Regions from separate parts of the Devosia sp. UYZn731 genome, predicted to be linked through region 2. Evidence: predicted binding sites of a transcription regulator. Region 2 holds the regulator's gene; each other region holds the start of a gene.
The links. The regulator LexA, encoded in region 2, represses DNA repair genes until DNA is damaged. The targets are predictions, from matches to a motif close to TGTTCNNNNTGTGTTCNG.
Positions count from the first base shown of each region.

Region 1: ssb (single-stranded DNA-binding protein) is a predicted target of LexA. The motif match lies at 6,388-6,405, and genes of this name have one in related genera.
Region 3: ABIB57_RS04300 (PA0069 family radical SAM protein) is a predicted target of LexA. The motif match lies at 6,745-6,762, and genes of this name have one in related genera.

Region 1 is NZ_JBEPOL010000001.1:125,845-135,718, forward strand. It holds gene ABIB57_RS00565 (Gfo/Idh/MocA family protein) at 1-274, shown strand, start outside; gene ABIB57_RS00570 (GntR family transcriptional regulator) at 279-1,040, shown strand; gene ABIB57_RS00575 (SIS domain-containing protein) at 1,095-2,120, shown strand; gene ABIB57_RS00580 (N-acetylglucosamine kinase) at 2,117-3,010, shown strand; gene ABIB57_RS00585 (ABC transporter ATP-binding protein) at 3,020-4,021, shown strand; gene ABIB57_RS00590 (aldehyde dehydrogenase family protein) at 4,094-5,455, opposite strand; gene ssb (single-stranded DNA-binding protein) at 5,727-6,248, opposite strand; gene ABIB57_RS00600 (LysE family translocator) at 6,655-7,293, shown strand; gene uvrA (excinuclease ABC subunit UvrA) at 7,603-9,874, shown strand, end outside.
Region 2 is NZ_JBEPOL010000002.1:169,127-179,000, forward strand. It holds gene ABIB57_RS05245 (beta-galactosidase) at 1-1,135, opposite strand, end outside; gene ABIB57_RS05250 (SMP-30/gluconolactonase/LRE family protein) at 1,147-2,022, opposite strand; gene ABIB57_RS05255 (2-dehydro-3-deoxy-6-phosphogalactonate aldolase) at 2,019-2,633, opposite strand; gene ABIB57_RS05260 (2-dehydro-3-deoxygalactonokinase) at 2,646-3,569, opposite strand; gene ABIB57_RS05265 (IlvD/Edd family dehydratase) at 3,881-5,707, shown strand; gene ABIB57_RS05270 (nuclear transport factor 2 family protein) at 5,814-6,605, opposite strand; gene ABIB57_RS05275 (hypothetical protein) at 6,626-6,961, opposite strand; gene lexA (transcriptional repressor LexA) at 6,961-7,671, opposite strand; gene ABIB57_RS05285 (molybdopterin molybdotransferase MoeA) at 7,822-9,030, opposite strand; gene moaC (cyclic pyranopterin monophosphate synthase MoaC) at 9,027-9,509, opposite strand; gene trpC (indole-3-glycerol phosphate synthase TrpC) at 9,512-9,874, opposite strand, start outside.
Region 3 is NZ_JBEPOL010000001.1:912,938-922,811, reverse strand. It holds gene ABIB57_RS04335 (A/G-specific adenine glycosylase) at 1-683, shown strand, start outside; gene ABIB57_RS26820 (DUF6968 family protein) at 680-1,018, opposite strand; gene ABIB57_RS04325 (site-specific DNA-methyltransferase) at 1,566-2,699, opposite strand; gene rnhB (ribonuclease HII) at 2,784-3,458, opposite strand; gene ABIB57_RS04315 (DUF4180 domain-containing protein) at 3,489-3,839, opposite strand; gene ABIB57_RS04310 (hypothetical protein) at 3,942-4,532, shown strand; gene ABIB57_RS04305 (HAD family hydrolase) at 4,662-5,339, shown strand; gene ABIB57_RS04300 (PA0069 family radical SAM protein) at 5,527-6,675, opposite strand; gene ABIB57_RS04295 (DHA2 family efflux MFS transporter permease subunit) at 7,115-8,593, shown strand; gene infA (translation initiation factor IF-1) at 8,929-9,147, opposite strand; gene ABIB57_RS04285 (cation:proton antiporter) at 9,340-9,874, opposite strand, start outside.

The DNA of each region.
Region 1 (9,874 bases), on a different contig from region 2:
GGTGACCGATAGCTCGGTCGGGCCGGTATGGGGCTTCATCGAAAATCCGGTGGGCTACACGGTCGAAAAGGCCGACGCCGAGACCGGCTGGGTTTATCCGGTGCCCGAGGAAACCCGTGCCTACGGCTTTTCCCAGCAGATGCGCCATTTTGTCGATCATTACGTCGCGGGGAAAGTCCCGTCCGAGACATTCGAGGATGGCGTCATCGTCAACCGCATCATCGATGCGTGCTATCGCTCGATGAAGACGGGCCAATGGGAAAAGGTAGCCTAGCCTCATGAGCAAACCGGCAATGCTCGACGCAGATTCTCCCGAACCATTATGGCGGCAGGCCGCCGATCTGATCCGCCATCAGATCGAGGCAGGCAAGCTGGCCGATAATGGCCGCATTCCTGCGGAGCGCGATCTTCTCGCCCAGCTTTCGATCAGCCGGGTGACGCTGCGTCGCGCCCTCCAGACCCTGGTCGAGGAGGGCGTGCTCACGGCCAGTCATGGTCGCGGCTGGTATGTGTCGGCCGACGCACCCAAGGAATTTCCCAATACGCTGGAATCGTTCAGCGAGACTGCGGCGCGATTGGGCCTCGTGCCCTCGTCCGACGTGATCCGCGCCGAGGACGCGCCCGCAACACTCGACGAAGCCGAGGAACTGGGTATCGCGCCCGGCGCCCAGGTCTTCCATCTCGACCGCATAAGGCGCCTAGATGGCGTGCCAGTGGCGGTGGACACGTCCTATTTCGCCTCAAGCCTCAAGCCGGACTTCACCGATGTCGACTTCCGCTTTGCCTCGCTTTTCGAGCAATTGCTGAACCACGGCATCGATCTGGCGCGCGGCGAAACCACCATCGAGGCCCGCGCCGCCGACGCGGCGCTTGCCGCGCACCTCGATATCGAAGTGGGTAAGCCGATCCTCGTCATGCGTCAGTCCATCATGGATGGCGCCGGCAAGCCGGTGCTGTCCTCTGTCGTCCAGTATGTCGGCGATCGCTATCGCCTGCGCACCTCGTTCTCGCGGTCGCGCAAGCCCGGCGGACGCGGCTGAACACCAATCGCCCGCCTGCACCGGGTACCCAATGTGCTGCAAGGAGACGCTGAATTGGTCGAGGGATATATCAAGCTCGCCGCGGCACGGGCCACGCAGGCCGACCTGCTGGAGAGCGCATTACCGGCCATTGCCGCAGAAGTCCGTGCCGGGCAGGCGCGCGGCGCGTTCGCCGGTCCCGGCCCCATCTTTCTGGGCATTGGCGCCAGCTTTGCCGCGTCGGCCGCCGCCGTGTGGGTCCTACGCTCGCGGGGCATTCATGCCTGGCGCCTCAACGCGGGCGAATATCCGATACCCTTTCCCGTCTCGCCGCACCCCATCGTCGGCGTATCGCAGAGCGGTAAAAGCACCGAGACGCTGGCCGTGCTGAACGCCGCCGCGCCTGCCCTGCGCATGGCCGTGCTCAACGTCGTGCCCTCGCCGATTTCCGCGATTGCTGCCACCACCATCGGCCTCGGCAACCTGCCCGACAGCTACGCCTCGACCATCGGCTACACCGCGACCATTGCCGCATTGGCGATGATCGCCGAGGCCTGGGATGGCGGCACGATCGACGAGAGCTGGACCGCCCTGCCCGCCGCCTTCCGGGCGCTTGAAGCCGTGATGGCGCGGCGCGTCGGTGCTCTCGCCGCCCTCCTCCGCGACACGCACAGCGTGGATTACGCCGCCGCCGCTCCCTCGGTGGGCTCGGCCGAAGTCGGCTCGTTGCTACTGCGCGAAGTGGCCCGGATCTCGGCGACCGGGTTCTCGACCCGCCAGTATCTCCACGGTGCCATGGAATCTGCGGGCAAGACCGGCCATGTCCTGTGCGGTGGCGAACGCGAGGTGGGCGTCGCCCATACGCTGGCCCGCGCCGGACACGACGTCATCCTGGTGACCACGCTCGACACCCCCGAGGAGCCGCATTTGTCGGTCATTCGCATTCCCGATCTTTCGGCGCCGCAGCGCACGATTCTGGAATCCCTCGTGATGCAATCGCTGGCGGTCGAGACAGCGCTGCAGCGCGGACTCGATCCCGATGCCTTCGTTTTCTTCCACACCGATACCAAGGTGGCGACGCCCAAGGTAGCAACAGCATGACCGACCTGATCGCAGCCCTCGATATCGGCGGCACCAAAACCCAGCTGGTCATCGAAACGCTGGACCGCAAACGCGTCCTCGATGTCACCGAACCCAGCCTCGATTGGGACGCCGAGCCGCCCGGCCCCGCCATCGACTTCATCGCCGAGCGCGTCGGTAGGTACACACCTGACGGCGGGCGTATCGTCTCGCTCGCCTTCGGCGCCCAGGGCATCAACCGGCGCGAAGTGGGCCTCGCCCTCGAAACCGGCCTTGCCGCACGCGGCTACAAGACGACCGCCGTCAATGACGCCTCCCTGATCGCCGCCGCGGCCGGCTTCACGGACGGCATTGGCGTCATTTCCGGGACAGGCGCCATTGCTGTCGGCGCCGATGCGGCTGGCAATTTTCTTTCGGCCGGCGGCTGGGGCTGGGTGATCGGGGACGAAGGCGGCGCCTCCGCCCTGGTCCGCGAAGCCGTCCGCGCCGCCCTGCGCGCCAATGACAGCGGCCTGCCGGACGACGGCCTGCTTGGCCACCTCATTGCTCATTTCGGCGTCGCCGACGCCGAGCGGCTCACGCGCGTCGTCAATGACGAGCCGACCATGGACAATTGGGCGCCCCACGCCCCCGCCATCTTCACCGCTGCCGATGCTGGCTCGCCGCTGGCCCAATCGGTGATCGTCGAAGGGGCAAAAATGCTCGCCTTCAACGTCGGGCAATTGCGCGCCCGCGGCGCCGTAGGCTCCGACGTGGTCGTCGCCGGCAGCGTCATCGTCAACCAACCCCGGCTGCTCGACGCGTTCCGCGCCGCCATCGCGGACCTGAACCACAATTACGCCGTCCATGTGCTGACCGCCGCGCCGGTCGAAGGCGCGGTGCTGCTGGCCCACCGGGCCGCCGCTCAATAGGAGAACCAGATGTCCAGCCTCACGGTCACCAACCTGTTCAAAAGCTACGGCAATGTCGAAATTCTCAAGGACATCAACCTTGCGATCGATAGCGGCGAGTTCGTGGTCTTCGTCGGCCCCTCGGGCTGCGGCAAGTCCACCCTGTTGCGCTGCATTTCGGGCCTTGAGACCATTTCCTCGGGCACGCTGGCCATCGATGGCCAGGAGGTCAACGACATTGCGCCCTCCAAGCGCGGCATCGCCATGGTGTTCCAGTCCTATGCGCTCTACCCGCACATGACCGTGTTCGACAACATGGCCTATTCCCTCAAGCTGCAGCATCTGCCCAAGGAAGACATCCGCGCCAAGGTCAACGCCGCGGCCGAGAAGCTGCAACTGACGCCCTATCTCGACCGGCATCCGCGCACGCTGTCCGGCGGCCAGCGCCAGCGCGTGGCGATCGGTCGCGCCATCGTGCGCGATCCCAAAGTGTTCCTCTTCGACGAGCCGCTGTCCAATCTCGACGCGGCCCTGCGCGTCGCCACGCGCCTCGAAATCGCCCGCCTCAAGGCTAGCCTGCCGCAAACCACGATGGTCTACGTCACCCACGACCAGGTCGAGGCCATGACCCTCGCCGACCGCATCGTCGTGCTCAATGCCGGCCGCATCGAACAGGTCGGCACGCCGATGGAGCTCTATGACAGCCCCAAATCGCTGTTCGTCGCCGGCTTCATCGGCTCGCCGAAGATGAACTTCATCACCGGCGAGCAGGCCGCCCCGTTCGGCGCCCACACCGTTGGCGTGCGGGCCGAACATCTCGATATCAGCGACAGCGGCCCGTGGAGCGGCACGGTGATCTATTCGGAGAACCTGGGCTCCGACAGTTTCATCTATATCGACATCGGCGCGACCGAGCCGCTGGTCCTGCGCCAGAACGGCAAGTCGTCGCGCACCCCCGGCGAAGTGCTGCGCTTCGGCCCACAAGGCCAGTCATTCCACTGCTTCGACGCCCAGGGCCAGCCACTCGCCTAAAGCCGAGAGCTACAAAGCCAGAGGCGCGGAACACCGGTTCCGCGCCTCTGGCTTTTGTCCGTCTGGCTGCAATTAGGCGCCTGTCCAGACCAGCTTGGCATTGGTCAGCTCGCGCGCGCCGAGCGGGCCCAGCTCACGTCCGAACCCCGAACCCTTGACGCCGCCGAAGGGCGCCCGCGGGTCCGAGCGCACGAAGTCGTTGACGAAGATGGCCCCTGCCTCCATCTGCCGGACCACGCGGCGAGCGCGCTCCGGGTCGCGCGTCCACACCGCGCCACCGAGACCGAAATCGGTGGCATTGGCTTGCGTGATCGCATCGGCCTCGCCCGTAAACGGGAACATCAGCGCCACCGGCCCGAAGAACTCCTCGCTGGCGATCGGCGCTGCCGGATCGACGCCGACGATCACCGTGGGCTCGAAGAAATTGCCCGACCCCGCCATGGCCTTGCCGCCCGCAATGATCCGTCCGCCCGCCGCCAGCGCATCGGCGATCTGCCGCGTGGTGGTTTCGACCAGATCGGCCTTGGCCAGCGGTCCCAGCTTGGTCGTCGGGTCCATCGGATCGCCGATCACCAGCGCCGATGCGGCCCTGGCGAAGGCAGCACAATAGGCCTCAAAGATCGGCGCGGCGATCAGGAAGCGCTTGGCGGCGATGCAGCTCTGCGCGTTGTTGGAAAAGCGCGACACGATGCCAAGGCTGACCGCCTTGTCGAAATCGGCATCCTCAAAGACGATGTAGGGATCGGAGCCGCCCAGCTCGAGCACGGCCTTCTTGCCATGCGCACCCGCGGCCTCGGCCACCGCGCGACCGGCCGCCGTGCTGCCTGTAACGGTCACGGCGCGAACGCGCGGATCGGCGATAATGCCCGACACGGCTTCGCGCCGTACGCGCAAGTTGGTGTAGAGACCGGCCGGGCCGCCGGCATCGCGCACCAGATCCTCGATCGCCTGCGCCGAGCCCTGCACCAGGTCGGCATGCTTGACCAGCACCACATTTCCGGCGATCGCCGCCGGAATAAAAAACCGCAGCACCTGCCAGAACGGCAAATTCCACGGCATGACGCCGAATATGGGCCCCATGGGCTCGTAGATAATGCTGCTGGGCGTGCCCGCGATGGGCTCCTCGGCAAGATAACGCGGCCCCGCCTCGGCAAAATGCCGCGCGCCTGTCGCCGCCTTGATGACCTCGCCCCGAGCCTCGCCGACCGGCTTGCCCATTTCCCCGGTGATCAGCGCGGCATAGTCGTCGGCACGCGCTTCGAGCAGTTCGGCCAGCCTCACCAGAAAGGCCGAACGCTCCTCCATCGTGGTCGCCGCCCAGGCGCGCCAGCCCGTCCAGGCCTGCTCCAGCAGGCGCTCCACTTCGGCCGGGGCGTGGGCGGAAAACTCCGCGCGCACCGCGCCGGTGGCCGGATTGATCGATTTGAACGTCATGGCCGCTCCTCCTTGGCAAACTAGCTGCTCTGCCCGGAGGATAACGGTGCCGGCAGGGTCCCCATAGCCCTTCGCACTGCCCGCGCCCAAAAACCGGACGCTCGGTCAAACCAGCCCAGTCCGCGTGTCAAACCGCGACCAGCTTCCGAGCAGGCAAAAAAGAACGCCCCACCCCTGCCTCGCAAACAGCGATAAGGATGGAGCGTCACTCTATGTCAAAAGCCCAATCACAAGGGCCTGTAGCTAAAAATCCAACGTCAGTCGGCCCGACCTAGAACGGGATATCGTCGTCCATGCCACCCGACTCGAAGGCCGGAGCATTGGAGGCCGGACGACGCGCGCCGCCACCGGAATTGCCGCCACCATTATTGTAGCCGCCTTCAGACGGGCGCGTGCCCCGGAAGCCGCCGCTATCGCCGCCGCCGGTGCTTTCACCTTCGCCACGACCGTCAAGCAGGGTCATGTTGGAGTTGAAGCCCTGCAGCACGATTTCGGTCGAATACTTGTCGGCGCCGCTCTGGTCCTGCCATTTGCGGGTCTGCAACTGGCCTTCGAGATAGACCTTGCTGCCCTTCTTCAGATAGCTCTCGGCGACGCGCGCCAAGCCTTCCGAGAAGATCACCACGCGGTGCCATTCGGTCTTTTCGCGGCGCTCGCCGGTGTTCTTGTCTTTCCAGTTTTCCGAGGTGGCGATCGACAGGTTTACCACCTTGCCGCCGCTCGGCAGGTTCCGAACTTCGGGATCGGCACCGAGATTGCCGACCAGGATCACCTTATTCACACTGCCTGCCATAACTCATTCCTTTCGATTCAGTCCCCGGGCCTGCTGCCGCGCGGGACGCTCACTTACATAGCGGCCGCCACTCTACTCCGCCGCGCCATCGGCCGCCCGCGCCTTAGCGCAGTTGTGAACAGGTGTCTTGCTCGCTCGTTGTTCTTGTTATGTTCCATATTTTGGGGATCGTCAAGATGGATGACGTCCAGCTGGAACCGGCTCCCTCCACACCGTCACCATCGGTGGTCCACGGGACGCCACACGGTCGCTGGGTTGCCTTGACAACCCCGGCACTGACGGCGGTTCCGAAACTCTCTCGCAGCGCAATGCCCAGGAATCCCCGCCCTGCTGACACAGCCTGTCAGCAGCGTCCCCTACTGCAGGATTCCGCCGACCGCTCGGCGCTTGCAGGGCTTGGGGATGCATGGCCTATTCGGATGCGTTGTGGATTTATCTTGTCCTGGTGTTCGGCATCATTGTGGTGCCGGGCATGGACATGTTGTTCGTGCTGGCCAATGCGCTGACCGGCGGTCGCCGCGCGGGCTTGGCCGCGACGGGCGGGATCATGGCCGGCGGCGTGGCGCATACCATTTTCGGGGCGACCGCCGTTGGCGTGCTGGCGCGATCGGCGCCGGGCCTGTTGTCGGCACTGGTGCTGGTCGGCGCCGCCTATATGGCCTGGATCGGCATCACGCTCATGCGCACATCGATCACCGTCGACGCGGTCGGCCGCGCCAATACACGCTCGCAATGGGTGGCGTTTCGGCAGGGCCTGGTGACTTGCCTGCTCAATCCCAAGGCCTACCTCTTCACCTTCAGCGTATTCCCGCAGTTCATCCGGCCGGAATACGGGCCGGTCTGGTCGCAAGGGCTGGTCATTGGCGTCATCACGGTGCTGATGCAGTTGACGATCTATGGCGGCTTGGCGCTTGCCGCCGGCAGGAGCCGCGACTTTCTGGTGGCAAGCCCACAGATAACCATCTGGATTGGCCGCGGCGCCGGTCTGCTGTTCTTGGTCGTTGCGGTGTTCACGGCCTGGCATGGCCTGGCGCAGGCCAAATGATGAAACGATGTGCAGTAACTATGCAGATGTTGCGGCAATGTTCCAATTTTGACTGTTCGGTCAATTGTGTTTGAATGAAGGCAGGAACCTGGGCTTGACCGAATCCGCATTTGTTCCTTTTATGTTCCGAATCCTGGGCGGCCGATGTTCTCCTACACGGCATGGTGACGACGACCATCCGCCGACCAGCCGAAGTGGAACTTGCAAGATGCATGCCTTGTTCTTATTTCTGCGGCTTACCCCGCTCGCCATACCCTATTATATCTGCCGAGGCGCTCTCCTGTGTGCGCCCGAGCCATGGATACGATCATGACGCCAAAGCCCAGCCAGAACCGCGAAATCATCGTCCGTGGGGCGCGCGAGCATAATCTCAAAGGCATCGACGTGCGCTTGCCGCGCGACAGCCTGATCGTGATGACCGGGCTGAGCGGGTCCGGCAAGTCGTCGCTGGCGTTCGACACCATCTATGCCGAGGGCCAACGCCGCTATGTCGAGAGCCTGTCCGCCTATGCGCGGCAGTTCCTCGAAATGATGCAGAAGCCCGATGTCGAGCATATCGAAGGGCTGTCCCCTGCGATTTCCATCGAGCAGAAAACCACCTCGCGCAATCCGCGCTCGACGGTGGGCACGGTCACCGAAATCTATGACTACCTGCGCCTGATGTTCGCCCGCGTCGGCATTCCCTATTCGCCTGCGACCGGCCTGCCGATCGAAAGCCAGACCGTGTCGCAGATGATCGACAAGGTCATGGAGCTGCCCGAGGGCACGCGCCTGTTCCTGCTGGCGCCGATGGTGCGCGGCCGCAAGGGCGAGTACAAAAAGGAACTGGCCGACCTGATGCGCAAGGGCTTTCAGCGCGTCAAGATCGACGGGGAATATTACGAGATCGAGGAGGCTCCCGTCCTCGACAAGAAGCTCAAGCATGATCTCGAGGTGGTGGTCGATCGTATCGTTGTCGGTCCCGATATTTCCGGCCGCCTGGCGGAAAGCTTCGAGACGGCGCTGAAGCTGGCCGATGGCATTGCCCTGATCGAATTCGCCGATGAAAAGGCCGAGGACGGCACGCAGCGCCAGGTCACGTTCTCGGAAAAATTCGCCTGCCCCGTTTCCGGCTTCACCATTGCCGAAATCGAGCCGCGGCTGTTCTCGTTCAATAATCCATTTGGCGCCTGCCCGGTTTGCGATGGCCTGGGCACCGAGCAGAAGATAGATCCCAACCAGATCGTTCCCGATGCCAGCCTGTCGCTGCGCGACGGGGCCATCCTGCCATGGTCCAAGACTTCGGCGCCGTATTACCTGCAAACGCTCGATGCGGTGGCCAAGCATTTTGGCGCTTCGACCGGCACCGCCTGGAACGAACTGCCGTTCGAAGTTCAGCACGCCGTGCTCTATGGCACCGGCAAGGAAGCGGTCAATTTCGTCTATGACGATGGTTTGCGGCAGTACAAGACCTCCAAGCCCTTCGAGGGCGTGATCGGCAATCTGGACCGGCGCTACAAGGAGACCGAAAGCGCCGGCATGCGCGAAGAGATCGAAAAGTACATGTCGCAGGCGCCGTGCGCGGGTTGTGGTGGCTATCGGCTGAAGCCGGAAACGCTTGCGGTCAAAATCGATGGCCTGCATATCGGCCAGGTCACCGAAAAATCCATCCGGGCGACGTCGGAATGGTTCGAGACGCTGAACGCCAAGCTCAACGACAACCAGCGGCAGATCGGCGAACGCATCTTCAAGGAGATCCGCGAGCGCCTGAACTTCCTCAACGATGTGGGGCTCGATTATCTTACGCTGGCGCGCAATTCCGGCTCGCTGTCGGGCGGCGAAAGCCAGCGCATTCGCCTCGCCAGCCAGATCGGCTCGGGCCTCACCGGCGTGCTGTACGTGCTCGACGAGCCCTCCATCGGCCTGCATCAGCGCGATAACGCCCGCCTGCTCGATACGCTGCGGCGGCTGCGCGACATCGGCAATACGGTGATCGTTGTCGAGCATGACGAAGACGCCATCATGACCGCCGACTATGTGGTCGATATCGGCCCCGGTGCCGGTGTGCATGGCGGCCATATCGTCGCTGAAGGCACGCCCGAGGATATCCTCAAGAGTCCCGATAGCCTGACCGGCCAGTATCTCAGCGGCCGCATGGGCATTCCGATTCCGGCCGAGCGACGCAAGGCCAAAAAGGGCAAGGCTTTGAGCCTGAAGGGCGCGACCGGCAACAATCTCAAGAATGTTTCCGTCGATGTGCCGCTGGGCATGTTCGTGGCCATCACGGGCGTTTCCGGTGGCGGCAAGTCGACGCTGATGATCGACACCATGTACACGGCCATTGCGCGCCGCCTGAACGGCGCACGCGTCATGCCGGCGCCGCACGAGTCGCTGACCGGCCTCGAATTCCTCGACAAGGTCATCGATATCGACCAGAGCCCGATCGGGCGCACCCCGCGCTCCAACCCCGCCACCTATACGGGCGCTTTTACGCCCTTGCGCGAATGGTTTGCCGGCCTGCCCGAGTCCAAGCAGCGCGGCTATGGGCCGGGCCGGTTCTCGTTCAACGTCAAGGGCGGCCGCTGCGAGAAGTGCGAAGGCG
Region 2 (9,874 bases):
CCGGGGCCGGCTCGCTATCGGGCCGCAGCAGACCGGCATGCATCTGCTCCTGAGCGAAGGGAGCCTGCCGCCAGCGGAAATAGGTCACCACCTCGGCGCCATGGGCGAAAGCTTCCCAGGCCCAGAGGCGCGCCATGCCGGGCAGCGGATCGGGATTGTACTGCGCCCAGTTCACCGGGCCGGGCTGCTGCTCCATGATCCACCAACGGCCGTGGCCAACGGTGCGATAGAGATCGTGGTGGAAGGCGGCGTTATCGGGATCGCCCTGACGCATATATTGATGCTTGAGCTCTTCGGGCTCGTCGCTGACCGCCAGATGGCCGAGGGGATAGCTGTCCCAACTCGCAATATCGAGCGTCTTGGCCACATCGTAGTGGTCGAAATCGCTGGTGCGGCTCATGAAATTGTGGATCACCGGCAGGTCTGGCCGCGCCGATTTGAGGATGTCAAACTGCACGGCATTGAACGCTGCGACCTGATCCGACGAATAACGCCGGAAATCCAGCTCATGGGCGGGCGCGGCTTCACACACCAGAAGGTTCGGCAATTCGATCTGGTCGAACCGGTTATATTCCATCGACCAGAACACGTTGCCCCAGGCGGTGTTCAGTGCGTCGATCGTTCCGTAACGCGCTTCCAGCCAGGTGCGGAACCCGGCCAGGGCGGCGGGCGAATAGGAGTATGTCGTGCCATGGCAGCCATACTCGTTGTCGGTTTGCCAGGCGGCAAGCGCAGGGTGTTGTCCCACGGCGTCCGCCAGCAATTGCGTGATCCGCCCGGCCTCTTCGCGATACCCCAGATGGGAGAAGTCATAATGCCGGCGCGAGCCAAAACCCTTGCGGCGCCCCTCGGTATCGACCGCCAGCATATCGGGATGCTTGTCGACCATCCAGCGCGGCGGCGTTGCCGTCGGCGTGCCGAACACGACCTTGAGGCCATGTTTGCCGAGCGCGTCCATGGCCCGGATGATCCAGTCGAACTGCAGATCGCCCGGCGTGGGCTCCAGCTTGGACCAGGCAAATTCGCCAATCCGCACGAAGGTGATGCCGACCTCGGCCATGCGCTTGGCGTCGCTCTCCCACCACGCCTCGTGCCAATGTTCTGGATAGTAGCAAACGCCGAGGGCAGGGGTCATTACGAGGACTCTTAGAGGGTGATGAGGGGTTCAGGCTGTCCGGCAATATCAAGCTCGATGGCAAACACGCCGCCCGCGACGTTTTCGGCCGCGAGCTGTTCGGCGCTGAGGTTTTTGGCTGCGGTAGTCAGGAATAGGGTCTTGAGGCCGGGACCGCCAAAGGCCGGGCAACTCACCTGGCTGGCGGGCACTTCGATGATGCGATCGATCGAACCATCGGGCGCGTGGCGGACCACGCAACTGCCGCCCCATTTGGCGTTCCACAAATAGCCTTCGCTATCGATGACCGCGCCATCGGGATAGCCCCGCCCATCCGACACGTCGGCGAACAGCGACCACTCGCCGATTGGCAGGCCGGTTGCTGGATCAGCGGCGCATTTGAGGATTTGCTTTGTCGGCGTATCGCTCCAATAGGCGATGCGTCCGTCCGGCGAAAAGCACGTCGCGTTCGGAATTCTGGCCTGCGTGCGGATGGTGGTCAGGTTGTCGGCGCGATAGTGATAGACAGCGCCACCCGGCTCGTCCTCTTCCTTGCGCATGGTGCCGATCCAGAAACCACCAGATGGATGCACCCGGCTGTCATTGGTTCGGGTCGAGCTATCGTCGGCTTCGATGGCCACGATCAAGCTGGTTTCGCCGGTGATCAAATCATAGCGCTTGAGCCCGGTTTCCGTGGCAATCGCCAGCGTATCATTGTCGATCACCGCCGCGGCCGCGACGATCTCGTCGAACGACCAGATATTGGCGACCGCGCCATCGGCCTCGGCGGCGAAAAGCTTGCGATTGTTGATGTCGAAAAAGAACAATTGCTGGCGCAGCGGGTGCCAGAACGGGCCTTCCCCCAAAGCGCATTTGCTGTCGATCAAGAGGCGTGCGGTTTGGTTCATTGAGCTTTGCCTTGATCATAAGCCGCGACAGCCAGAGCTGCATGTTCGGCGGTCTGCGACAGCTCCATGCCCGGCTTGTAGAGATAGGTGCCCAGCCCGAAGCCAAGGCAGCCGGCGGCAAAGAACTCGGCGAAATTTCCTGGATTGGCGCCGCCCACGGCATAGAGCGGCATCTCAGGCGGCAGCACTGCCTTGATCGCCTTAATGCCCTTGGGGCCAAGCACCTCGGCAGGGAAGAACTTGAGCCCGGTAGCGCCCGCCCGGATCGCGCGGAACGCGTCGGTAGGGGTGAATACGCCTGGATAGGAAGCGAGCTGAATGCGCGCAGTCTCCTCGATCACCGCCTTGTTGGTATCAGGAGAGACGATGAACGTGCCGCCGGCATCGGCAACCGCCCAGACCTGCTTCTTGGTGAGCACCGTACCGGCGCCGATCATGGCCGTATCGCCAAAGGTATTGGACGCCAGCGAGATGCTGCTCAGCGCGTCGGGGGAATTGAGCGGCACCTCGATCATGGTGATGCCGGCATCGATCAGCGCCTTGCAGACGTCGATGATCTCGGCCGGTGTGATGCCGCGCAGGATGGCGATGATGTGGCGAGGGGTTTCCATGAGGTCCGTCCGCTATGAGGAAAATTGGCGCGCGGCCTTGAGGCCGGCCAGCACCGCTTCGGTAGCATCCACCAGCCGCGAACGCACGCCGATCCGCGTCAAAGCCTGGCTATAAAGCGCACAAAGCGCGGCCGAGCCGATCAGCGGCACCTCGGCATTGCCGATCCACTCGCGATTGGCGCCGATTTCGCTGCCGATCAGCAGGCCCGAAAGATATCCGGCGCACCAGTCCGGCTGGCGGCCAGATAGAAGAGAGCCGGCGCGGACTTCGAACAATTGCCCCAGCAGGCGTTCGGGATGGTCGAGACCCGCCTGGACGCCGATGGCAAAACCGTCGTTGCGGCCCGGCCCCTCCAGATCGCCGCCCAGCGAATGGCGCAGGACCGAATGGTTGCGCAGGACTTCGAACAGTTCGCCGGTCATGGCGGTGGCAAAACGCTCGATGCGGGTGCCCGACAGTTGCGCCCATTTCGAATGCGTGCCCGGCATGCAGACGACGCCGGAAAAACCGGGATTGAGCGCAGCGAGACCCAGTAACTGGGTTTCCTCGCCGCGCATCACATTGTCGGAGCCGGGGACTTTTTGGCAGACGCCGGGCAGAATCGATGGTGCCAGGCGCACATCGGGCATCTCGGGGTGGACGGCGCCATCGAGCAGGCCGCGCAGATCGGTTGGCGCCTGCAGATAGGGAGCCTCGAGCCAGCCTTGCCGCGCCCCGGCCATGCCGCAGATCAGCACCTGGATGGGTTGGCCGGATTGGCTTTCGACGCCCTCCAGCAATTCGCTCAACGCGCCGGGAAACTGCTCGCGCGTCAGCTTGCCCATGCCATTGGGCGAGGTGCGGGCAACCGCGACCGCCCCGGCGGCATCGATGCCCCAGGCTCGCAGGTTGGAAGTGCCCCAATCGACGGCAACCCAGTCCACTTTGTCAGTCACGGCAAAACTCACCCTTCATGCGCGACCATCGGGCCGCAATCGGGCCGAACGCTAGCGTCTGCATCGGATTCCAGCTAGCCTCAATCGACTTCGCCGCATTGCTGCTTCTATCGGCGCAGATGCTGGCTCCGTCCCGTCATTTGGTAAGGCGGTTCAGGCGTCTGGAAATATCTCACCAGCAGATTTTTCGGCTCCGCATTCCGGCGAAATTTCGACAGAATCCCGTTCCCTCTTGCCCCTGTCGTGGTACAGATGGCAAAATGTTGAGGCACGTAACCGCGGCGTCAAATCGCGGACATGAGGAACAGAAAATGACGGCAGACACCAGCGGCGGTCCGGGCAACGGGCAGGGCGCAGCCAAGAAGTTGCGCTCGCGCGCCTGGTTCGACAATCCGGACAATCCAGACATGACCGCGCTCTATCTCGAGCGCTACATGAACTTTGGCGTGTCGCGCGAAGAACTGCAGTCCAATAAGCCGATTATCGGCATCGCCCAGACCGGCTCCGACCTGTCGCCGTGCAACCGTCACCACATCGTGCTGGCCGAGCGCGTCCGCGAAGGCATCCGCGAAGCCGGCGGCATCGCCATTGAGTTTCCCGTGCATCCGATCCAGGAAACCGGCAAGCGTCCGACCGCTGGCCTCGATCGCAACCTGGCCTATCTCGGCCTTGTCGAGGTGCTCTACGGTTACCCGCTTGACGGCGTGGTGTTGACCATCGGCTGTGACAAGACGACCCCGGCCATGCTGATGGGCGCCGCTACCGTCAATATCCCGGCAATCGCGCTGTCGGTCGGCCCCATGCTCAATGGCTGGCACAAGGGTGAGCGCACCGGTTCGGGCACCATCGTCTGGAAGGCTCGCCAGATGATGGCGGCCGGCGAAATCGACTACGCGCAGTTCATCGAACTGGTGGCGTCCTCGGCCCCGTCGACCGGATATTGCAACACCATGGGCACGGCCTCGACCATGAATTCGCTGGCCGAGTCGCTGGGCATGCAATTGCCCGGTTCGGCCGCCATCCCGGCGCCCTATCGTGACCGCCAGGAAATGGCCTATCGCACCGGCAAGCGCATCGTCGATATGGTCCGTGAAGATCTGAAGCCCTCGGACATCCTGACCAAAGATAATTTCATCAACACCATCGTGGTCAATTCGGCCATCGGCGGTTCGACCAATGCGCCGATCCACATCCAGGCCATCGCCAAGCATATCGGCGTGGAACTGGAACTGCAGGATTTCCAGACCTATGGCCACAAGGTGCCGCTCCTGGTCAATCTGCAGCCGGCCGGCGAGTATCTGGGCGAGGACTTCTACCATGCCGGCGGCGTGCCGGCGGTGGTCAACGAGCTGATGAGCCAGGGGCTGATCCGCGAGAACGCGCCGACCGTCAACGGTAAGTCGATTGGCGAGAACTGCCGCAACACGGTTATCCAGGACGATAAGGTCATCCGCCACTTCGACAACCCACTCAAGACCGAGGCCGGCTTCCTCTTGCTGCGCGGCAATCTGTTCGACAACGCGATCATGAAGACCAGCGTGATCTCGACCGAGTTCCGCGACCGTTACCTGACCAATCCCGAACATCCCGGCATGTTCGAGGGCAAGGCCGTAGTGTTCGATGGTCCTGAGGATTATCACCACCGCATCGACGATCCCTCGCTCGAGATCGACGAGCATACCCTGCTGTTCATGCGCGGCGCTGGCCCAATCGGCTATCCGGGAGCGGCGGAAGTCGTCAACATGCGGCCGCCCAACTACCTGATCAAGAAGGGCATTACCGCCCTGGCCTGTATCGGTGACGGCCGCCAGTCCGGCACTTCGGGGTCGCCCTCGATTCTCAATGCGTCCCCCGAAGCGGCCGCTGGCGGCAATCTCGCCATCCTGCGCACCGGCGACCGGGTACGGATCGACCTCAATAAGGGCTCTGCCAATATCCTGATCGCCGACGAGGAAATCGCCAAGCGTCGCGCCGATCTAGAGTCGATGGGCGGCTATAAGTATCCCAAGCACCAGACACCATGGCAGGAAATCCAGCGCGGCATCGTCGGCCAGCTCGGCGACGGCGCCATCCTCAAGCCCGCCGAAAAGTACCAGCGCATCGCCCAGACCGAAGGCATTCCGCGCGACAACCACTAGGCTAAATCATCAAACGCAGAAGGCCCGCCAGATGATGGCGGGCCTTCTATACGCTCAGTCGCACTGGCTGCCGACAATCAGCACTTAGGGTTCCAAATACCGCCTCTCAAGCGGGCAGGGCGCTCAAATGCTCGTGGATAATCTTCCAACCTTCGGGGCGTCGAACGAAGACGCTGGTCCCCCGCCCCGAACCCTCACGGCATTCACCGGACCCCGTTGCCTGCCAATGAAAGCGGTAGAGGCAAGCGGCGGCATAATCGCCCTGAGCGATCCAGCGCACGTCTTCCAGCCAGTAGATTTCGCCGGTCAGATTGCGCCACGTGCCCTCAAAGGCAGAACGAATGGCGGACAGCCCGGCATGCGAACCATCGCCGAACCAAAACACCGCCTCCGGCGCGATCAGCGGAGCGACGTCGTCAAAGCTGTGATTGTTGATAAGCTCGGCATAGCGCGACAGCGTCTTCGCCGCCTCCACGCCGTTGCTGACTATGGCGTCCCGTACCAGTTTCAGGGCACGTACGAAGTCGGGGTGCCACTCCCGCTCTGGCGTTGCATCCAGAGTACACCAGAAAAATTCAAATCGATGCCCACCATCGTCTAATGTGTCAAACGCCCAGTGCTCCGGCAGATCCGCCGTCTCCACCAGCACAAAGTGCCAGAGCTGCCCCAGCGCAATGGCCGAACTGGAGCAGAGCACCACACCAGTCACATCCTCGACAATCCCTGCTTCCTCCGCCAGCTCGCGCAAAGCACCAGCAATAACAGACTCGCCCGCCTCTCGTGTCCCCTTGACCAGTTGAACACCGGCCAGGGGGTGCCTGAACACCAGGATCTCCCTTGCGTCCCCTACGCCTCGGAAAATGACCGGACAAACTTTCTCGACCAAGTTCTTCGCCATCAAACCCCACGCATGAGCTTTTACTCCTTGGCCGCAGTCTCCAGCGTTACCCAGCGGCCGGTGACGTCGCATTGCAGCAGCATGCTGTCATTGTTGCGAATGCCGACGATAGCGCCCGCGGACGACAACTTGCCTTCGAGCAGGCAACCCGCTACGGGCGTATCGGCCTTCGCTTCCGCCCAGCCGGTTCCGGCATTGCAGACTGCGGTGCCATTGCCCGCATTGATGCCCACACCTGCCGAAAACGTCACATTTCCCACCCAGCAGCGGGTCTCCTTGACGCTCGCTTCTTGAGCGAACGTCGCGCCGTTGCCGAGCGACAACAGGCCAAGCGCCAAAAGCAGGGTGAGCCGCATCAGTATTTCCTCAGCAACCCGACCAGGCGGCCCTGGACCTTGACGCGATCAGGTCCGAAAATGCGCGTTTCATAGGCCGGGTTGGCGGCTTCCAGCGCGATGGTATTGCCCTTGCGGCGCAGGCGCTTGAGGGTGGCTTCCTCGTCATCAACAAGAGCCACGATGATTTCGCCGGTTCCCGCTGAGTCCTGCTTGCGGATCAGGACGGTATCGCCATCGAAAATGCCGGCCTCGATCATCGAATCGCCGCGCACTTCGAGTGCGTAATGTTCGCCTGCGCCCAACATTTCGGGCGGTACAGAGATGGTGTGGGTGTGGCTTTCGATCGCCGAGATCGGCGTACCGGCCGCGATACGGCCCATAACCGGAACCGAAATGGGACGCGCGTAATCTTCAACCGAACCGCGCATCGGGGGGGACGCCACCTTGCCCAGATTGCCCTCGATCACGCTCGGCTCGAAGCGCGACTTGCGCCCGCCGAGGGACGGGTTCATCGAATCGGGCAGCTTGACCACTTCGAGTGCGCGCGCCCGATTGGGCAGGCGGCGAATGAAACCGCGCTCCTCCAACGCTGTGATCAACCGGTGAATGCCCGACTTGGATGCCAGATCGAGCGCATCCTTCATCTCGTCGAACGATGGCGGAATACCGCTCTCCTTCATCCGCTCATGGATGAACATCAGCAGCTCGTGTTGTTTGCGCGTTAGCATTGGGCCCCTCGGTCGGGAATCGGAACAAAGACTGAACGATGATACGTGTTCCAGTTATGTTCTGCAATATCCCAATGCATTGCCGGCGTAATTTCCGCCTTTGCAAGCAAACGGCGCTTCGTCGCGCGACCTATGCGGTTTTATTTCAGCCTAGAACGCGTCGATACTGATGGCCTCGACCACAGTACCGGCCGGCCGACCCGGATCATGTTCTGGTTGCACGATGAGCATGTCCGCCCGCGCCAGCGACGAGGTATGGCCGCTGTCGACCTCCGAGATCGGCATCAATGCCGTCCCACTGGGCCCATGCACGACGCGCGCGCGCATGAAATGGCGGCGCGCGGTATTGGGCGGGGTCGGGACGGCCAGCGGCAGATGCCAGAGCTGACCAGCGGATTCGGCGTGGCCCTGCCACAGCCGGAGTGCCGGCTTGATAAAAATTGTGGCGGTAACCAGCGCCGAGACGGGGTTCCCCGGCAGGCCGAAGATCAGCGTCTTACCGCGCGTGCCGAACATCAGCGGCTTGCCCGGCCGCATGTTGATGCGCCAGAAATCCAGCGTCACGCCGAGCGACAGGAGGATTTCCTGCACAATATCGTGGTCGCCGACACTGGCGCCGCCGGTGGTGACGACGATGTCAGGCTCGCTGGCGAAGATGGCTTCCAGCGTCGCCGTCAGCGCCGCCCGGTCATCGCCGACAATACCGTGGTCGGTGACGGTTTCGGAGTAGGGCGCCAGCAGGGGACTTAGGCCGTAGCTGTTGGACGAAACGATCTGGTCTGGGCCCAGCGGCGTGCCGGGCACGACCAGTTCATCGCCCGTCGCTAGAAGGGCAATTTTCGGTCGGCGGTTGACCGCGAGGGCAGGGACATTCGCTGCTGCCGCGACGGCCAGTTGCAGTGCAGCGAGGCGCGTGCCGGCGGCGACCAGAACCTGGCCAGTGGCAAAGTCATTGCCGATTGGACGAATGCTGCGGCCGGGTTTGGGCTGCTCGGCGAACTGCACTGTGTGGCCGGTTACCGTCGCCTCTTCCTGCATGATGACCGCATCGGCGCCGGCAGGGACGGGCGCGCCGGTGAAGATGCGCACGCATTGGCCTTCGCCAACGGGGCCGGCAAAGCCCGCGCCGGCTTGCGACATGCCGATGATGGCCAGGCTCCGCCCCGGCACGGCGTCCTGCGCCCGCACCGCATAGCCATCCATGGCGCTAGCGTTGAACGGGGGCTGGCTGTGGTTGGCGACGATCGGCGCGGCCAAGACCCGGCCGGCGGCATCGTGTAGGGGGACTGTTTCGGCCTGCGCCTCGGGCACGCGCTTCAGAATCGCGGCAATCGCGTCTTCGACGGGCAGCAGGCTCATGGCGTGCGCACGAAATCGCCGGATTTGCCGCCCGATTTTTCCAGCACGCAGATATCGGTGACAACCATGGCCCGGTCGATGGCCTTGGCCATGTCGTAGAGCGTCAGCGCCGCGGTGGAGGCGGCGACCAGCGCTTCCATCTCTACGCCGGTTTGCGCTGTGGTTTCTGCGGTGGCGTGCACGACGATCACCGTCGCGCTCTCAGCCTCAATGTCGACGCTGACCTTGGTCAGCGGAATCGGATGGCAGAGGGGGATCAGATCCGAGGTCCTTTTGGCGGCCATGATGCCGGCAATACGGGCCACAGCGAGCGCATCGCCCTTCTTGAGGGAGCCGCCCATAATCGCCGCTACCGTGGCAGGTTCGGCGATGATTCGAGCCTGGGCCACCGCCCGGCGCCGGGTGGCCGCCTTGTCGCCGATATCGACGATGTGGGCTTCGCCTTTGGCGTTGAGATGCGTGAGGCCGCCTTGTGCCATGCCTATGCGCTCACGGTGCCCATGAGCAGGGCGCGCGTGGCGGCCACCACATCGTCCTGGCGCATCAGGCTTTCGCCGACGAGGAAGGTGCCGATGCCGCTGGCTTCGTCCAGCTTGCGCACATCGTCGTGGCTGAGAATGCCGCTTTCGCTGACCAGCACCTTGCCGGGCGGCACGCCGGCGGCCAGGTCGATCGAGGTCTCCAGACGGGTTTCGAAGGTGCGCAGGTTGCGATTGTTGATACCGATGAATTCGGCGTCCAGCGCCAGCGCCCGGTCCAGCTCGAGCTGGTCGTGCACTTCGACCAGCGCGTCCATGCCCCATTCCTCTGCGGCGTCGAGCAGGTAGCGCGCCACATCGTCGCC
Region 3 (9,874 bases), on a different contig from region 2:
CCCTCCCCGGCGTCGGCGCCTATACCAGTGCCGCCGTCGCGGCGATCTGCTTTGACGAACCCATCGCCGTCCTCGACGGCAATCTCGACCGGGTCCTCGCCCGCTATTATGCGCTCGACGTCCCCGTCCGCGACGCCAAGGATGAACTCCGCGCCGCCCTGCAGGCCTCAGTCCCGGCGCGCGCCGGCGATTTCGCCCAGGCCATGATGGACCTCGGCGCCACCATCTGCGCCCCCCGCAACGCGCTCTGCATGCTCTGCCCGATCCAGCCCGGCTGCATCGCCACCAAGACCGGCGAGCCGACGCTTTATCCTATCAAGCCCGAAAAAGCCGAACGGCCAACGCGCAAGGGCCATGCCTACGTGATGCTGGACCAGGACGGCGACGTGTACCTGCAAACCCGCCCCGGCAAGGGCCTCCTTGCCCAAATGACCGAAGTTCCCGGCTCCGACTGGGCGGCAACGCTGCCAGCGCCAGACTATCCCGCCAAGGCCGACTGGCGTCACCGCGGCCAGGTCATCCACGTCTTCACCCATTTTCGGCTGGAGCTGGAAGTTTGGTCGGCAGTGGTCGACCCAGCGGGGCTGGAGAAGGGCTGGTGGTCCGGTCCCAAGACCCTCAAAGCCGAGGCGCTGCCAACGCTATTCCGCAAAGTCTTGGCGACGGCGGGGATGGCAAGTTAGGGAGCGTCGTCTATCGCGTCGTTGCCAACTAGCAGATCGCGCATGATTGGCGGCACTGGGAATCCATAGCCGCTGCCCGGACGATCGAGCATGAGGTTGCCTGCCCGGTGATAGCTGCTCGAATATAGCTCGATGCCGATCTTCTGCATTGCGATGAGTAGCGCTTGAACGCCGTCCTGACCATGTGCCATTGCGACTCTTGGCGCCCCGGGCCAGTCTATCTTGTAAGTGCAACTCCAAGACCGATCATTTTGTTCGGGAGGATATATCTCAATCACGACGGGCCGTTTTAGATCACCTGTATGAATGTAGATTGTTCGAGTTGCGAAGATCATGGGACCTCAGAAATTTAGTGGGACAATTTTCTTGCCGGCTAAGCAAGCTCCATATCGTTCAGCTGCTCTTGCGTGACACGACCTTGAGCCAGTAGCCACACATATGAAGGTATCGTAGTCGTATTGGGCATCGCATTCCGCCTCAGTAAGACCAGCGACAAAGACGGCGTTGGAGTTGGCCGCTCCATCTGTCCACTGCCCTCCCTCCGAGCTACCAGCGGGCACTCGAGGTTGGGTGGATCGGTACTTTCGTAGCAACATCTCGCCGCGCAGAGCAGCTAGTGCCGCCTGAAATCCACGATTGTTCTCCTCACCGTCTTTAAATCAGCGGGGTTCCTGATCTCAATCTCCTGTCAAGATGATGGGATAGTAACAATGGCTTCGCGTGTGGGGATAAGCGGCATTGGTTTTGGCGGGTGTCGCCGACAACTTTCCCAGTGCCTAGGGGATAACCCAAGCCTGGTTCGGATCTAGGGCCCGCAAAACAAAAAGGCCGCCGGGGCAAACCGGCGGCCGAAGTAAGAGCCTGATTGATTGGAGGTCAGGATCAGGCAGAAAGCAAATCAAGTTTCGCGCGGATATCCGTACGAAGATCGTCTATCGGGGCGACGCCCCGGGCAGTGTCGTGGTGCCAGAATGTCCACCCGTTGCATGCCTCGGAACCCTGGACCAGCGCGCCAACCTTGTGGATGGAGCCCTGATGCGAACCCGAGACGAGTGAGCCGTCGGCACGAACCATGGCAGAGTAACGTTTTGTTAAGTCAAACAGTTGCGCCCCCGGCTCGATTAATCCCTGCTCGATCAGCGAGCCGAACGGAATGCGGGTTTCCTTGCGCTTTGGCGTCACCGATTGCAGCGCCTCGAACACACCCGGCCGGATCGCCGCGATCCGCTTGAGCGCCGCCGCGATGTAAGTATCCTCGCGTTCGATGCCAATAAAGTGACGGCCCAGCTTGCGCGCCACGGCCCCGGTGGTGCCGGTGCCGAAGAAGGGATCGAGCACGATATCGCCCGGCTTCGTCGTGGCGTTCAAAATCCGGAACAGCAGCGCTTCGGGCTTTTGCGTCGGATGCACCTTGTCGTCGGCATCGTCCTTGAGCCGCTCGGCCCCGGTGCAGATCGGGAACAGCCAGTCGCTGCGCATCTGCGTGTCGTCATTGGCCAGCTTCATGGCTTCATAATTGAAGGTGACGCGGCTTTTCTGGCTCTTGGCCGCCCAGATCAGCGTTTCATGCGCATTGGTAAAGCGCGTGCCGCGGAAATTCGGCATCGGATTGGCCTTGCGCCAGATCACGTCGTTGAGCATCCAGAAGTCGAGATCCTGCAGCGCCGTGCCGACGCGGAAGATGTTGTGATAGCTGCCGATCACCCACAGCGCCCCATCGGGCTTGAGCAGGCGACGCGCCGCCGCCAGCCACGCGCGGGTGAATTTGTCATAATGGGCAAAGCTATCGAACTTGTCCCAAGCGTCATCCACCGCATCGACCTTGGACTGGTCGGGACGGGTCAGCCCCTGCTCGAGTTGCAGGTTATAGGGCGGGTCGGCGAAAATCAGGTCCACCGACCCGGCCGGCAGCGCATTCATGTGGTCGATGCAATCGCCCACCAGAATAGTATCGATCGGGAGCCGCGTGGGCTCCTCCGCAGCGGCCGAAAAGGCCGTACGCGCGGTACGCAACATACACTTAACCCTAACAAAGGACTAACTATCCTGTTGTAGCGCGGTAGGGTTAAAGTGGAATGAATAGAATGGGTTAGCGAGAGGTTAAGAGGCCAGGTCGATGATCGTCGCACCCACCGTCAGGCGCAGCCGGGCCTCCACGACCGGGGCGAAATCCGCCCTATGGTGCCGGCAGGGGCCGTGATCGGTAAGCGCCCGCAAATGCTGGGGCGTGCCATAGCCCTTATGCGCCGAAAAGCCGAAATGGGGCGCGTCGCAGTCCATGATGCGGCACATCCGGTCGCGCGTCACTTTGGCGACGATCGAGGCCGCTGCGATCGATACGCTGCGTCCGTCGCCGCCGATCAGCGCAATGCCCTCGCAGGGTAGGCCGGGCGGAATATCGCGGCCATCGATCAGCGCGCGGTCGGCCGCAACCGATAGTCCGCGCACGGCCTGGCTCATCGCCCATAGCGTGGCGCCCCGAATATTGCGGCTGGCGATGATCGTGGGCGGCGCAACGACGACCGACACGATAGCGCCGCTGACCACGATCAGTTCGAACAGCGCCTCGCGCTGCTCCTCGGTCAGTTTTTTGGAATCGTTGAGGCCCGCCGGAATATTGTTCGGGTCCAGCACCACGGCGGACACCACCACCGGCCCGGCCAGCGGCCCGCGTCCGGCCTCATCGACACCGGCGACAATCCGCGCCCCGCGCGCCTGGGCCGCGAGCTCGTGGGTATAGTCGGGTTCGGTCTGCTCAATTGATTCGAACAACATGGGCGCAGCATCCGCGCCCGCGGCGCGAAGTCAACTCAAAGCCGCGAGCATGGCCGCGCGGTCGGCAGCGAACAGGTGGTGACCAGCCTTGTTGGTCTCATAGACGAAGTCCCCTAGCGCCGTGCTGGCCGCAACCGCAGCGTTGACATCGCCCAGGATCACCAGGCGGCAATGATAGTTCTTCAATTTCTGGATAAACGCGCCCGCCAGCCCGCTACGCAGCCGCAGGAAGTCCGGATCAAGCCGCCCGACAGGCAGTACGATCACGCTTGCATCGTTCGAGAACGCTTCGCTCAGAATATCGGTGGCGTCGCGCTCGCTCCCGAGACGCGGCCCCGTCGCATCCAGTTCCAACGCGCGCAAACCGTTGATCTGCGACACTTGCACGACCATCTCCTGAAAACTCCCGGACGCCGGCCTGTATTCTTTGCACCTCCTGTTGTAAACAGAACTGCGCCGGGGGGCGGCAAATAGAGTTAGTCGATGATCGCGAAAATCAGCCTTGTCGTCCTTTTGCTTGCCTTGTCGGGCCTGCCTAGTGCCGCCGCACCGTTCCATCATCCCTACGGCGAGTGGCGGGAATATAACCAGGATTGGCTGGCCGCCTGTCCCGATATCATCAATGAGAACGCCACCGATTATTACGGCAACTCCTGTTTCGCCAGCACCGGCAGCGAAGAGCTCAACAGCACCAGCCTGCCGGCCTGGAAGCTGACGCTGATCCTGAATCGACTGACCGGTGTAATCGATATCGCCTTCACCGGCGCAGCCGATGCCGTCGAAGTCGATACGACGCGGCCGCTGCGGATCGCCTTTGGCGGCGAGGCCCCGCTGCTGTTCGATTTCACCATCGATCTGCAAACCCGCTACAACACCACCAATCAGTGGTTCGTCGCCGACCCAACGCGGCGTGATAGCCTGATCGCCATCATGAAGACGCGCAATGCGGCGACATTGACCGTGCCGCTGACCGAACTCGACGAAAGGACCCGCAGTGTCTGGGTGTCCCTGCGCGGCGTGACCGCCTCGCTCGATTTCATGGCCAGCTATGCCCGCAAGGTCGCCCAATACTGAGCTATTGCCGGCCCGCCCAATGGGCATAAAACCCCAGCAATGTCGGCACAGCTTACGCAGCGTCAGGCGATTGACTTTTGGGCTTGGCGAGGCTCAATCCGCCGACCATTTCCTCAAGGCGGCACGATAATGCATCCACGGTCCGGCGCAGCATTGCTTTTCGATATTGATGGCACGCTGGCCGATACCGATCCGCTGCATCTCGAGGCGTTCAATCGCACATTCGAGCCTTATGGCCATCACTTCGACAAGGCACGGTTCGCGCTCGAACTCCAGGGCAAGGCCAATGAAGCCATCGCCAGGCGCTTCGTGCCGGATTTGGCCTCGGACCAGCAGATCGCCGTGATGGCGGGCAAGGAACAACTGTTCCGCGACCTGGCGCGCACGCAAATCCATGCCGTTCCGGGCTTGTTCGAACTGCTCGACCTCGCCGATGCCAGCGGCCTGCCCATGGCGGCCGTCACCAACGCGCCGCGCGCCAATGCGGACCTGATCCTTGATGGCCTCGGCATCCGTCACCGGTTCCGCGCTCTGGTCATCGGCGAAGAACTCGCCCACGGCAAGCCGCACCCGCTGCCCTATCTGGAAGGCCTGCGGTTGCTTGGCGCCACGGCCGCCGTATCCGTGGCCTTCGAAGACTCCCGCACCGGCATTGCGTCGGCAACGGCCGCGGGCCTCAAGACCATCGGCATACGAACGAGCCTAGCGCATGGCGACATGATTGCCGCCGGCGCCGCTATTTCGGCCGATCGCTATGACGATGCCGCGGTGCTGGAGTTCATCACGCGTGTTGTGAGTGTCGCTTAAGGCTACCGCCATTGTGCTTGTCGCTGACATTCGTCAGCCCTGAACGAATTCCCTCCCCCTTGTGGGGAGGGTTAGGGTGGGGGTGCTTTAGCGCGAGTGCCAAGATTCAGAGAACCGGAGTACCCCCACCCCGGCCCTCCCCACAAGGGGGAGGGAGCCAGATCGGGGCTAGCCATCTCAACGCGCGCTAGAACAGGCTCATCTGCTTGTCCTCGGGCCGGGGCGGCTCGAACAGGTCGGTGCGGATGGCTGGCAGTTTCTCGTCCAGCCCATAGCGCTCGCGTGCCTTTTCGAAGCGCTGCTGCAGCAGCGTCGCATAGGGCCCTTCGCCGGTCATGCGGGTACCGAAGCGCGGATCGTTGTCGAGGCCGCCGCGCGTGTCGCGCACCAGCGACAGCACGTGGCGCACCCGGTCGGGGAAATGGCGCAGCAGCCATTCGCGGAAAATGTCGCGTACTTCGCCGGGCAGGCGCAACAGCACCATGCCGGCGCCCTTGGCGCCCTGCGCCGCCGCCGCGTCGAGAATGCGCTCCAGCTCCATGTCGTTGATCGCCGGGATCATCGGCGCCGCCAGCACCGAAACCGGCACACCCGCTTCGCTGAGCAGCCGGATCGCTTCCAGCCGCCGGGCGGGGGACGACGCACGCGGTTCCATCTTGCGGCTGAGCTTGTGATCCATGGAGGTCATCGAAATGCCCACCTTGACCAGCCGCAGTTTGGCCAATTCGGTCAACAGGTCGAGATCGCGCACGATCAGCGCCGATTTGGTGACAATGCTCACCGGATGCTTGGTTTCCAGCATCACTTCCAGAATGCCACGCGTCAGCTTGTGCTTGCGCTCTGCCGGCTGGTACGGGTCGGTATTGGTGCCCATGGCGATGCGCTTGACCTTGTAGCTCTTGGCTGACAGTTCGGCCCGCAGCGCCTCCACCGCATTGGTCTTCACATAGATATCGCGCTCGAATTCGATCCCCGCCGAATGACCCAGATAGGCATGCGTCGGCCGCGCGAAGCAGTAGGAGCAACCATGCTCGCAACCGCGATAGGCGTTGATCGACCGATCGAAGCCGATATCGGGGCTGTCGTTCGACGTGATGATGGTCTTGGCGCGTTCGAGATGTTCAATGGTCTCGAAAATGGGCAGCGGCTCGACGCTGTTCCAGCCATCGTCGAACCCTTCGCGGCTTTGCTTCTCGAAACGGCCGCTACGATTGGACTGCGCGCCCCGGCCGCGATTGCGGCTCGGGTCCACCAGTTCGCGCCGCGCGAGATCGGCGTCGCGGCTGCGGCTGAGCTTTTCCAATGCTTCGAAAGACGGGGCCTGATAAAGGGCCATGCTGTTCTCCTGCCGGCGAAACCACAGTCGAATCGTGAATTCAACGTCCCCCGAACATAGGGGTTGCATAAGAACATAACAAGAACAGATTTTACGGGGCACACTCCCGCTGCCCATGAGATGGTCATCGCGGGGCCGCCCTTCAATGCCGTTTCAGTTCCACCATCGCAAGGCAGGACTGCGCCGCGGTGGCTGGACAGGATAAGGTCATCGGCCTAAACCAGCCAACCCTTCCGAACCCTGCTGCCGGAAGGCGATTTATTCTTAAGCAGTCGATTTAGTATTGACCCTCGGGGGAGGGCGGATTACTAAACAATTCGCTTAACTATTAAACTCGGCCTGCTGACACACGCTGTCGTGGATTTGTTGCACCACCGTGTCGAAGTGAACCGAAGTCATTCGTCTTTATGGCGATACCGCTCGTATGAAGGGAAAGCCCATGACCACCGACGCTCCAACCTTGGCCGATTTCGAGGCTGCTGCCCCAGCCGAGGACCATAGCGCCCGCAACAAGCTGGTGATCGGCCTGCTGCTGGTCTCGGCCTTCGTGGTGATCCTCAACGAGACCATCATGGGCGTGGCCCTGCCGCACCTCATGGCCGATCTCGATATCACGGCCAGCGCTGCGCAGTGGCTCACCACCGCATTCATGCTGACCATGGCCGTGGTCATCCCGATCACCGGCTTCCTGTTGCAGCGGCTCAATACGCGGCCGGTGTTCATTCTCGCCATGTCGCTGTTTTCCGCTGGTACGCTGATTTCGGCGCTGGCGCCCGGTTTTGGCGTGCTCGTCATCGGCCGCATCGTGCAGGCTTCCGGCACCGCCATCATGATGCCGCTGCTGATGACCACGGTGATGAACCTGGTGCCGCCCGAATCGCGCGGCAAGACCATGGGCAATATCTCCATCGTCATCTCGGTCGCCCCCGCTATCGGGCCGACCATTTCCGGGCTGATCCTGTCGGTGCTCGAATGGCGCTGGATGTTCATCCTGGTGCTGCCGATCGCTCTTGGCGCCCTGGCGCTGGGTGCCTCGCGCATCAAGAACGTCACCACGCCCACCAATGCGCCGATCGATATAGTGTCGATTATTCTCTCTGCCATCGGCTTCGGCGGCCTGGTCTATGGCCTCAGCGGTCTGGGCGAAGCGGCGATCCATGCGCCGCTCGTCTCGCCCTACATTCCGCTCGCCGTGGGCGTCGTGGCCATCGTGGTCTTCGTGCTGCGTCAGTTGCAGTTGCAGAAGCAAGATCGTGCACTGCTCGATCTGCGCACGCTCGCCATCCCGGCCTTCACCATCTCGGCGGCCATGATGTCCATCCTGATGATGGCGATGTTCGGCGCCTTCATCCTGCTGCCGATCTATCTGCAGAACGTGCTTGGCCTAACGACGCTCCAGACCGGCCTACTGCTGCTGCCTGGCGGTTTGATCATGGGCCTCTGCGCGCCAACGGTGGGCAGCCTGTTCGACAAATACGGCCCGGTGCCGCTGGTCATTCCCGGCGCCATCCTGACCAGTGCCGCCTTGTGGAGCCTCACCTTCATTCAGGTCGATACGCCATTCTGGGCGCTGCTGATCGCTCACCTGGGGCTTAGTGTCGGGCTTGCTCTGATGTTTACGCCGCTGTTCACCGTTAGCCTCGGCTCGCTGCCGCCGAACCTTTATTCGCATGGTAGCGCGGTGATCGGCACCACCCAGCAAGTCGCTGGCGCTGCCGGCACGGCTCTGTTCGTCGCCATCCTCACGCTGCAGTCGGCGCGCTTGTCTGCCGGCGGCGCCGATATGCTGACCGCCACGACCGGCGGCATCAAGGCGGCGTTCCTCTGCGGCGCCATTATCTCGCTGCTTGCAGTGGTTGCGGCCTTCTTCATCCGCAAGCCCGCCGGCGGCGCGCCGGGCATGGCCCACGGCCACTAGGCGTCAGAGCAGCCGCAACAATTCAGCGGCAACACCATCGAGGGGGGCGACGTTCCCCTCGGCCCGGCACAGGATCATCGCACCCTCCATCCCGGCCGCCGCACAAGCTGGGTATGACCCGCGAGATGACCGACATCATCGTCGCCGCATCCGGGAATGCGACGCCAAAGGAGCATGTCTGGGTACAGATCGTGGAGGCGCCCGATGGCGGCTGGGGCATTGGCGGCCACGCCTATCTCAATGACGAAATCGCCACCGAAGCGCGCCGCCGCCTCGGCATTGCCCAGGCCAGTTGGCCCAGCGCCGGTCGAGCTGACCGGCGCGACTGCCTGATTCTAGCGGAAGCGGTAAGTAAGGCGACCCTTGGTCAGGTCGTACGGCGTCATTTCGCACAACACCTTGTCGCCGGCCAGCACGCGGATGCGGTTCTTGCGCAGCTTGCCGGCAGTGTGGGCAATAATCACGTGGTCATTCTCCAATTTGACCCGAAAGGTCGCATTGGGCAGCAATTCGGTAACAACGCCCGGAAATTCGAGCACGTCTTCTTTGGCCATGTAGGCTCCTGAGTAGCCCCGAAGCAGGGCCTCGGCAGACGCCGGGCGGGTTCGGGTATGTTGGGATCATCACGTCTGGCAACCGGGTTTCCCCAGAGGCGTCGACAGGCAGAATAATCTGATAAGCCTTATATAGTGTAGTTCACCTGCTTTGTGAACCACTTGCCGGTTCTCGGCTCGCAATGCAGCTATCTATTCGCTGCGCCGCGCGATGACTGCTTGTTCGAGGTCAATATCCTCGAGCATTTCGCGCACAATTTCATCGTCCAGCCGTTCGGCATCGCGCTCCGCCAGCAGGGCGCCACGACGCGCCGCCTGCATCTCGCCGACAATCACCATCATCTTCTCGCGGCCAACGCTGTCATTGGCGCCCCGGCCTGCCGGACTGACGCTGAAGTCGCGTTTCACATTGGCCAGCATGCGATCGCTGAACGCGATCCCCGCTTCATCCTGCTGGGCGTCACGGATTTCCTCCAGCTTTTGCACCGAGGCCTTCTGCGTTGCCGATCGCGCCAGCGCCACCTGCTCCTTGCGATAGGCGATGTCTCCATCATTGGTGATGCCGAGCGCCTTGATCAGCCAGGGCAGGCTCAACCCCTGCAGGATCAGCGTTCCCAGAGCCACCGCAAACGCGATGGTGACGATCAGGTCGCGCTCCGGCAGAATGAGCGGCGTACCGGCCGCCGCCGCCAAAGTCACCACGCCGCGCATGCCCGACCAGGACAGC